Regions from separate parts of the Serratia entomophila genome, predicted to be linked through region 3. Evidence: predicted binding sites of a transcription regulator. Region 3 holds the regulator's gene; each other region holds the start of a gene.
The links. The regulator Fur, encoded in region 3, represses iron uptake genes when iron is present. The targets are predictions, from matches to a motif close to ATAATAATGAGAACNACTATCAA.

Region 1 (3,308 bases), 1.1 Mb from region 3:
ACTGGCGTGATGAGAACGGCCGCTTCAGCAATCGCGAGCAGCTGTTGAAAGTCAGCCGCCTGGGGCCGAAGGCCTTCGAACAGTGCGCCGGCTTCTTGCGCATCAACCACGGCGACAACCCGCTGGACGCCTCCACCGTTCACCCGGAAACCTACCCGGTGGTGGAACGCATTCTGGCCGCCACCCAGCAGGCGCTGCAGGATTTGATGGGCAATTCGTCGGCGGTGCGCAGCCTGAAGGCCAGCGACTTTACCGACGAAAAGTTCGGTATGCCGACGGTAACCGACATTCTGAAAGAGCTGGAGAAACCAGGCCGCGACCCGCGCCCTGAGTTCAAAACCGCCACCTTTGCCGAAGGCGTTGAAACCCTCAACGATCTGCAGCCGGGAATGGTCCTCGAAGGTTCGGTCACCAACGTCACTAACTTCGGCGCCTTTGTGGATATCGGCGTGCATCAGGACGGCCTGGTGCATATCTCCTCGCTGGCGGATAAGTTTGTTGAAGATCCGCACACCGTGGTGAAAGCCGGCGACATCGTCAAAGTGAAGGTGATGGAGGTCGATCTGCAGCGCAAACGCATCGCGCTGAGCATGCGCCTGGATGAACAGCCGGGCGAAGGCTCGCCGCGCCGCGGCGGCGGCACGGCGGCGCCGGCGCGCGATAACGCCAACCGGGCGCCGGCCAACAAAACCAAGCCGCGCGCCAGCGCGCCGGCCGGCAACAGCGCCATGGGCGATGCCCTGGCGGCGGCGTTCGGTAAAAAACGTTAAGCCTGGCTATTCAGGGCGGAGTTTGCTCCGCCCTTGCCGCAAATTATCGCAACGCTTTTTTGACCCGCCTCAATAAACCGCCAACTTTTTATTCTCCCCCCCGCCTCTCAATCTCCCCCTCGGTAAATCGCCACCGATAGCCCTTTATTAACACTTCAATTAACACCCCGTTTTCATTTTGCGATTTATGGGCGAAACACAAATGGTTACCGCTCGCATTCAGCCAGGAAAATGTTATTAAATTTTCTGCGGTGCAAATAAAAAGCGATCCGGCCGCCGCCTTATTTTGCAAACGGGAAAAAACCGCCGCAATTGCGTAACGGATTTAACCCGCCATTCTCATTTGTGCCGCACCGTGGGCGGTGGTAAAACGGCTGCCGGTAAGGCAATGCCACCGGCAGCGAAGGGTGCATAATAATTGGTTACGATAGCCCTACTTTTTGTATTGATTTTGGCAATGATTCTCATTACCATTATTTCCCTTATTTAGCGCATGACCTTATGGATGAATAACGCCGGCTGTTAACCGGCAACGCTTAATAATCATCAGCCCGACTATCATCGGTTCGCGAAAGGTTAATAACATGCAACTTCAGCCTAAACACGCCTATAAAATCGTCGGCTTCTCCAGCGAGATTGGCGCAGCCTATCGCCAGAAACTGTTATCGCTCGGCATGCTGCCCGGTTCTTCATTCGACGTGGTGCGCGTCGCGCCGCTCGGCGATCCGATAGAAATAAAAACCCGCCGCGTCAGCCTGGTGCTGCGTAAAAAAGACCTGGCCCTGCTGCTGCTCGACGGCCAGTCCTGACCCGTTTGCCGCCGCTCCGCTGCGTCGGCGCTGTTTTCACTGACTGGTATCACCCTGGATTATGAAAAAACTCACCATCGGCTTAATAGGCAATCCAAACTCCGGTAAAACCACGCTGTTCAATCAGCTGACCGGGGCCAGACAGCGGGTCGGCAACTGGGCGGGCGTTACGGTCGAACGCAAGGAGGGCCACTTCGCGACGCCGCAGTCTGAGGCCAAGCTGGTCGATCTGCCGGGCACCTATTCCCTGACCACCATCTCGGAGCAAACCTCGCTCGACGAACAGATCGCCTGCCACTATATCCTCAGCGGCGACGCCGATCTGTTGATCAACGTGGTCGACGCCTCCAACCTGGAGCGCAATCTTTACCTGACGCTGCAGCTGCTGGAACTGGGCATTCCCTGCATCGTCGCGCTGAACATGCTCGACATCGCCAAAAGCCAGCGCATCGACATCGACGTCGCCGCGCTGTCGGCGCGCCTCGGCTGCCCGGTGGTGCCGATGGTCTCCACCCGGGCCGACGGCATCGGCGTGCTGAAGCAAATGATCGACCACCACCGGTTCAACGAGCTGAAGGCGCTGGTGAATTACCCGCCGCTGCTGCTGAAAGAGGTCGCCACGCTGAGCGACGCCATGCCGCAAACCCTGCCGACGGAACAACGCCGCTGGCTGGCGCTGCAGATGCTGGAGGGGGATATCTACAGCCACAGCCTGGCGGGCGGCGCCGCCGCACTGCTGCCGGCGGCCAGGCAGACGCTGCAACGGCAGCAGCAGGAAGACCCGGCGTTGGTGATTGCCGATGCCCGCTACCAGTCGATCGCCGCGCTGTGCGATGCGGTCAGCAACGCGCAGCAGGCGATGCCGAATCGCCTGACCGAACTGCTGGATAACCTGATCCTCAACCGTTGGCTCGGGGTGCCTATCTTCCTGCTGGTGATGTACCTGATGTTCCTGCTGGCGATCAACATCGGCGGCGCGCTGCAGCCGATTTTCGATATCGGCTCGGCGGCCATCTTCATTCAGGGCATCCAGTGGCTCGGTGGTACGCTGCACTTCCCCGCGTGGCTGACCATCTTCCTGGCGCAGGGGGTCGGCGGCGGCATCAACACCGTGCTGCCGCTGGTGCCGCAGATCGGCATGATGTACCTGTTCCTCTCGTTCCTGGAAGACTCCGGCTACATGGCGCGCGCGGCCTTCGTCATGGATCGCCTGATGCAGGCGCTCGGGCTGCCGGGCAAATCCTTCGTGCCCCTGATCGTCGGCTTCGGCTGCAACGTGCCTTCCATCATGGGCGCCCGCACGCTGGACGCCCAGCGCGAGCGGCTGATTACCATCATGATGGCGCCTTTCATGTCGTGCGGCGCCCGTCTGGCAATCTTTGCCGTGTTCGCCGCCGCCTTCTTCGGCCAGGACGGCGCGGGCGTGGTGTTCTCGCTGTATATGCTCGGCATCGTGGTGGCAGTCCTCACCGGCCTGGTGCTGAAATACACCATCATGCGCGGCGAAGCCTCGCCGTTCGTCATGGAACTGCCGGTCTATCACGTGCCGCATCTGAAAAGCCTGCTGCTGCAAACCTGGCAGCGGCTAAAAGGCTTCGTGCTGCGTGCCGGCAAGGTGATCGTCATCGCCAGCATCTTTATCGGCGGGCTGAACAGTTTCTCGTTCAGCGGCAAACCGGTCGGCAACATCAACGATTCCGCACTGGCGTCGGTGTCAAAAGTGCTGACG
Region 2 (3,308 bases), 700 kb from region 3:
ATTTCATCCATCATGGCGCTTTTTTCCTCTACGATGGGCGCCGTTATGCCTACGATATATCCTATCATTCCAAAAGTTAACAGCACACATACTGAGTTGTTATTTTCAGTCGTTACCGTATTTGCCACCTTTACGGGATATTCGCCTTTCTCAACCGGGGGAGCGTTGGTGTTGGCCGGGGTAAGCGAAGATAAAGAGAGGAAAAAATTATTCGTTCAATTGATGCTTCTTCCGATAACCACCATTATCCTGGCGATTATATTGGTTACGTGTGGAGTGATTTATTGAAATCAGGGAGTGCTTTCCGCCAAGGGGGCCGTTTTTAGCGTACCCTATCGGCACTGGATCCCTAGGCGGTCAAATTATCAACCGCCATGCCTGATGGGGCTGCCCCTTGCGGAAGTTACTTGGATTTTGGCTCGTACGGCAGGCGTGAATACTTGTGCGATTCGACGCGATAGTGCGCCAGGCGTTCACGGAAATAGTCGCGCAGGTGGGCCGGCTGCTCGCGTTCCACCACTTCCGGGATCACCGGCATGTTATAGCGCTCTTTGAACGCCACGCCAGAGGCGGCGAGATCCACGTTCACCTTGTCCATCTCTTCTTTGGAAAGTTCTGCCAGATTGTAACCCACCTTATGCTCCTTACCGTTGCCGCATTGAATCTGCGCAGAAGGTAATGCACCGGGCGGCGCTTGGCAAGCCCGATGCGCCGATGCAATAGTGACTCTGCTGCTTTAACGGTTATTTAACGCCGCCATGGCAATGTGATTTATTTATTTTCTTAAATAAGAATGATTCGCTTTTTGATTAAATATAAAGATGAAAATAGTTATCATAATAATTTGAATGAATAATTAATTTATATTTAACTTGTTGATATTTATGTTGTTTTTTGCTTGTTTGAATTTAATGTAAATAAGGTGTTTTTATTTTTAATTCATCAGGGCATAATGCGGAAAAATTAAATTCACGACCTGCAAAATAAAAGGAATCATTATGCTGACGCAAGAAATGACCAAGAAGCTGAATGAGCAACTGAACCTGGAGTTCTATTCGGCCAACATGTACCTGCAAATGAGCGCATGGTGCAGCGACAAAGGCTTTGAAGGCGCCGCGGCATTCCTTAAAGAACATTCTCAGGAAGAGATGCAACACATGCAGCGTCTGTTCGACTACCTGAGCGACACTGGTGCTCTGCCCCTGCTGGGCTCCATCGCCGCGCCGCCGGTTGAGTTTGAATCCCTGGCGGACGTGTTCCAGCAGACTTACGAGCACGAGCAGCTGATCACGCGCCAGATCAACGAACTGGCGCACGCCGCCATGACCGCGCATGACTACTCCACTTTCAACTTCCTGCAGTGGTATGTTGCCGAACAGCATGAAGAAGAGAAGCTGTTTAAATCTGTGCTGGACAAGCTGGCGCTGGTGGGCACCAGCGGCAAAGGCCTGTTCTTCATCGACAAAGATCTGAAGAAAATGGGCGCCGCCGGCGAAAACGGCAACGGCCAGGGCTAATCGATTTTTTGAAACCGCGCGTTGGGCTTATTGCCTGGCGCGCGGTTTTTTTATGCCTTGCGTTTATCGCGGTTATACAGCGATACGTGCTGCCCGATCGCAAAATGCCAGTGATGTGCTCGACTTGCCAGGGGACGGTCGTTATCATTTGACCCGATACGCTACAGGGAAGGTAGAAAGTCAAAGCAGCGAGTTAGCTAATTAACTCCGTTCTTCTGTTTACCCGTGGCGCAATCATTTGCGATGGGTTGGGGCCGCTGATACATCGCTTTGGCTGTTGGCCTTAATCCTTATTACCCTCGATCTTTGCTTTTAAGGGATACCACTGTGATCGGTAAAATTCGTTCCTCATATCGCCTGCTTTCCACCGTTTTCGTGCTGTTTGTCGGCCTTTCTTCACAACAGGCGCTGGCGCACGCGCACCTGAAGGTGGAGACACCCGCGGCCAATGCCACCGTCAGCCCGGCGCCAAAAGCGCTGACGCTCAGCTTCTCTGAGGGCATCGAGCCTAACTTCAGCGGCATCAAGATCACCGGCCCGGATAACGCCCCGGTGAAAACCGGCAAACTGAAGCTCGATCCAAACAACAACACCCAGGTTAATCTGCCGATCGAAGCCGAGCTGCGCGCGGGCAAATATAGCGTCAGCTGGCACGTCGTGTCGGTCGACGGCCATAAAACCAAAGGCCAGTACAGCTTCACCGTCAACTAATCGATGAGTCTGGCGACCCTGTTCGTTCTGTGTCGCTTGGTGCACTTTGCGGCGGTGATGCTGATGTTTGGCGTCAGCCTGTTCACCGCCTTATTGTCGCCGCAGCGCCTTTCCCCGTATCTCACCCGTGACATGCGTCCTTTGCTGGTCTCCTGCACCTGGCTCGCCGGGCTTTCCGCCGTGGCGCTGTTGGCCGTTCAGGCCGGGCAAATGGGCGAGGGCTGGGAGGATACCTGGCGGCTGGATGTCTGGTGGGCGGTGCTCGGCACCACCTTCGGCGAAGTGTGGCGCTGGCATCTGGCCTTATCACTGTTGGCGCTGCTGAGCTTGCTGTTGCCGGAACCGCGGCGCGTGCAATCGCTGGTGCTGTGCTCCATGCTGTTGCTGGTGAGCATGGCGTTTATCGGCCATGCGGCGATGCATGGGGGGGCGCTTGGCATACTGCATCGGGCCAACCATGCGCTACATCTGCTGGCCGCCGGTTATTGGTTCGGCAGCCTGCCGCCGCTGCTGGTTTGCCTGCGTTATCTGCAACAACCCCAGTGGCGCCATGACGCCATCACCACCCTGATTCGTTTTTCGCGCTGGGGCCACCTGGCGGTGGCGGTGGTGATTGTTACCGGTGTGGTCAATAGCCTGATCATTCTCGGCAGTTGGCCGTTCGACATGGCTTCGCCTTACCAGCGCTTGCTGCTGATCAAAACCGCGCTGGTGGCGCTGATGGTGATGGTGGCGCTGGCCAACCGTTATGCCATCGTTCCGGCGATGAGCGCTGTACCCAAACTGGCGCAGCGGGGATTGGTGCTGGCCTGCTGTATTGAAGTGGGGCTGGGCGGGGCGGTGCTGTTGTTGGTCAGTTTATTCGCAACCTATGCGCCGGTGTGAGATTACGGCTTGCCGGATGGCGGTAAACTGCGGGAAAATCGAGTCAAATAGCAACCTTAAGGCCATCCTATGAAATCGGCATTACTTGGCATTACGCTGCTGGCAACCGCGACCGGCGCGCTGGCGGCAGACAAACTGGTTAACATCACCAAGCTGGAATACGGCAAACAGTGGGCGTTTACCAAAGAAGAAGTG
Region 3 (3,308 bases):
TCTGAGCGAAACCACCTGCCTGCTGCCGCAATATGGCCAGGGGCCGGAAGTGTACGGCGGCTTCTTCTCCCGCCAGGACTATATCGACATCATCAAATACGCGCAGGCGCGCCAGATTGAAGTGATCCCGGAAATCGACATGCCGGCGCACGCGCGCGCGGCGGTGGTTTCCATGGAAGCGCGCTACAAAAAGCTGCACGCCGCCGGGAAAGAGCGTGAGGCCAACGAGTTCCGCCTGGTGGATCCGACCGATACCTCCAATACCACCTCGGTGCAGTACTTTAACCGCCAAAGCTACCTGAACCCGTGTCTCGATTCATCCAAACGCTTTGTCGACAAGGTGATCGGTGAGATCGCCCAAATGCACCAGGAGGCCGGGCAGCCGCTTCGCACCTGGCACTTTGGCGGTGACGAAGCGAAAAACATTCGTCTGGGGGCCGGTTACACCGATTTGACCAAGCGCGAAGCCGGCAAAGGCGTTATTGACCAGAGCAAAGAAGACAAGCCTTGGGCGAAATCCCAGGTATGCCAGGCGATGATTAAAGAGGGCAAGGTGGCCGATATGGAACACCTGCCGAGCTATTTCGGGCAGGAGGTTAGCCAACTGGTGAAGGCGCACGGCATCGACAGAATGCAGGCCTGGCAGGACGGCCTGAAAGATGCAAAGAACGCCAAGGCGTTCGCTACCTCGCGCGTGGGCGTGAACTTCTGGGACACCCTGTACTGGGGCGGTTTCGACAGCGCCAACGACTGGGCTAACAAGGGCTATGAGGTGATCATCTCCAACCCGGATTACGTCTATATGGACTTCCCGTACGAAGTGAATCCGGATGAGCGCGGCTACTACTGGGGTACCCGCTTCAGCGACGAACAGAAGATGTTCAGCTTCGCGCCGGATAACCTGCCGCAGAACGCTGAAACCTCGGTAGACCGTGACGGCAATCACTTCGCCGCCAGGAGCGACAAACCCTGGCCGGGCGCCTATGGCATTTCCGCCCAGCTGTGGAGCGAAACCCAGCGCACCGACCCTGAGATGGAGTACATGATCTTCCCGCGCGCTCTGTCGGTGGCGGAACGTGCCTGGCACCGCGCTGCCTGGGAACGGGATTATAAAGCCGGCCGCGAGTACAAGGGTGGGGAAACTCACTTTGTCGATGGCAAAGCCCTGGCTCAGGACTGGCTGCGCTTCGCCAACCTGCTGGGGCAACGAGAGTTGGCCAAGCTGGACAAGGGCGGCGTCAGCTATCGCCTGCCGGTGCCGGGCGCCCGGGTGATGGGCGGCAAGCTGGAGGCGAATATCTCTCTGCCGGGGCTGGGCATCGAGTACTCCACCGACGGCGGCAAGCAATGGCAGCGTTACGACGCCAAAGCCAGGCCGGCGGTGAGCGGCGAAGTGCAGGTTCGAGCGGTAAGCCCGGACGGCAAGCGTCACGGCCGCGCCGAGAAAGTTTAAGTCAGGTAGTGCGGCCCGCTGCGTGTCGGCAGCGGGCCGATGTTGAAGTGAGGGAAGTACGTGGAGCTGTGCCGCTGCAATTGTTCCATTTCATGACGTGATCTTTCCCCGGCTGGCCCGGGGATTTTTTTTGCCCGCCGGCGACAGGCGTAAAAAAACCGCCCTGAGGCGGTTCTTTAATCCCGATAACGGGTTACTTCTTGTCGTGCAGCGTATCGTCTTCGCGGCAGTCGCCGATTTCACAGTGGCCGTACAGGTACAGGCTGTGGTTGGTGAGCTTGATGCCGTGTTGCTTGGCGATATCACGCTGGCGCGCTTCGATGGATTCATCGCTGAATTCGATCACTTTGCCGCAGTCCAGGCAAATCAGGTGATCGTGGTGGTGCTGCTGGGTCAGTTCGAACACGGATTTACCGCCTTCGAAATTGTGACGAGTCACAATGCCCGCATCATCAAACTGGTTCAGCACGCGGTAAACCGTCGCCAGTCCGATTTCTTCGCCCATATCTATCAGTTTTTTGTACAAATCTTCCGCACTGACGTGATGGCATTCCGGATTTTGCAGTACTTCCAGGATTTTGAGTCGCGGAAGCGTGACTTTTAAGCCGGCCTTCTTCAATGCGGTGTTGTTGTCAGTCATGCGGATTCAGTCCTGTTACTATGCTAATCAAGTTGAGGCGTTCTCGCCTGTGGCATCGGTCGGCACAAAGAGTTAATTGCGTCTCATTATAGAACCGGTTGTCCTAAATGGAAACCGCCGGTTGTTAACAAAGATATAATTGCACTATTGCATGTTGTGCATGCAACGCTTTGATGGGTGGGATAAACCGATATCTCAGTCTACCGTGACGATGTGGGAAGTTACCAATCTGTAACTTCTATTGCAGCAATCCATACTGCCGATGACGGCCCTGCTGGCAACACTATGCACTTTGCAGGGCTATTGTTCAACCTTTGGACGGCAATGGCCGTTTAGCCAAGGATTTCGGCCAGGCTCAGCTCTTCGACTATCTGCTTGACCCAGGCTTCGACACGTTCGTTGGTCAGCTCAGGCTGACGGTCTTCGTCGATCGCCAGACCGATGAAGTTGTTGTCGTCCGCCAGGCCCTTGGAGGCTTCGAAGTGGTAGCCTTTGGTCGGCCAGTGGCCGACGATGGCCGCGCCGTGCGGTTCGATGATGTCGCGAATGGTGCCCATCGCGTCACAGAAGTATTCCGCGTAGTCTTCCTGATCGCCGCAGCCGAACAGCGCCACCAGTTTGCCGTTGAAGTCCACTTCTTCCAGCGTCGGGAAAAAGTCATCCCAGTCGCACTGCGCTTCGCCGTAGTACCAGGTTGGGATACCCAGCAGCAGGATATCGAAAGCTTCCAGATCTTCTTTGCTGCTTTTGGCGATGTCGTGAATTTCAGACACATCGTCGCCAAACTGTTTCTGAAGAATTTTCTGGATCATTTTGGCAATGTTTTCGGTATTGCCAGTGTCGCTGCCAAAGAAAATGCCTACAGTAGCCATATCGCGTATAACCTTTAAATTCAATTAATTGCATTACACGATGTTAGTGCTGACCCCGCTAACACCGATTAAAATGATGCCATGGCAAGAGCTGGCGGGCGCCATCAGGGCGCTGTCTCTTACCGGTAAACACGTATCATGCCAGAAATTTACTCCGGGGTTTTATCGCATTTATGCGATGCCGGAGGAGAGTAAAGCGGTGCTGATCCGGCGTCATCCATAACGCCGCGCCGCACGTGCGGCCGAAGAGATCAATGTTCTGGCTGTTCTTCCGCCAGTTGCGCCAGCAGCATTTGCTCGATGAGCTCGCTGCGGCTGATGTTGCGCTGTTCCGCCAGTTTGT

Region 1: the regulator Fur is predicted to act here: its motif matches at 1,222-1,244, upstream of feoA (ferrous iron transporter A).
Region 2: the regulator Fur is predicted to act here: its motif matches at 822-844, upstream of ftnA (non-heme ferritin).

What each region holds. Positions count from the first base shown of each region.
Region 1 is NZ_CP082787.1:151,208-154,515, reverse strand. Features, by position in the region: gene KHA73_RS00620 (Tex family protein) at 1-770, shown strand, start outside; gene feoA (ferrous iron transporter A) at 1,355-1,579, shown strand; gene feoB (Fe(2+) transporter permease subunit FeoB) at 1,641-3,308, shown strand, end outside.
Region 2 is NZ_CP082787.1:1,999,407-2,002,714, forward strand. Features, by position in the region: gene KHA73_RS09775 (SLC13 family permease) at 1-288, shown strand, start outside; gene KHA73_RS09780 (DNA polymerase III subunit theta) at 404-634, opposite strand; gene ftnA (non-heme ferritin) at 999-1,517, shown strand; gene yobA (CopC domain-containing protein YobA) at 1,845-2,228, shown strand; gene copD (copper homeostasis membrane protein CopD) at 2,232-3,113, shown strand; gene KHA73_RS09800 (YebY family protein) at 3,183-3,308, shown strand, end outside.
Region 3 is NZ_CP082787.1:1,294,709-1,298,016, forward strand. Features, by position in the region: gene KHA73_RS06360 (beta-N-acetylhexosaminidase) at 1-1,453, shown strand, start outside; gene fur (ferric iron uptake transcriptional regulator) at 1,647-2,093, opposite strand; gene fldA (flavodoxin FldA) at 2,426-2,965, opposite strand; gene ybfE (LexA regulated protein) at 3,217-3,308, opposite strand, start outside.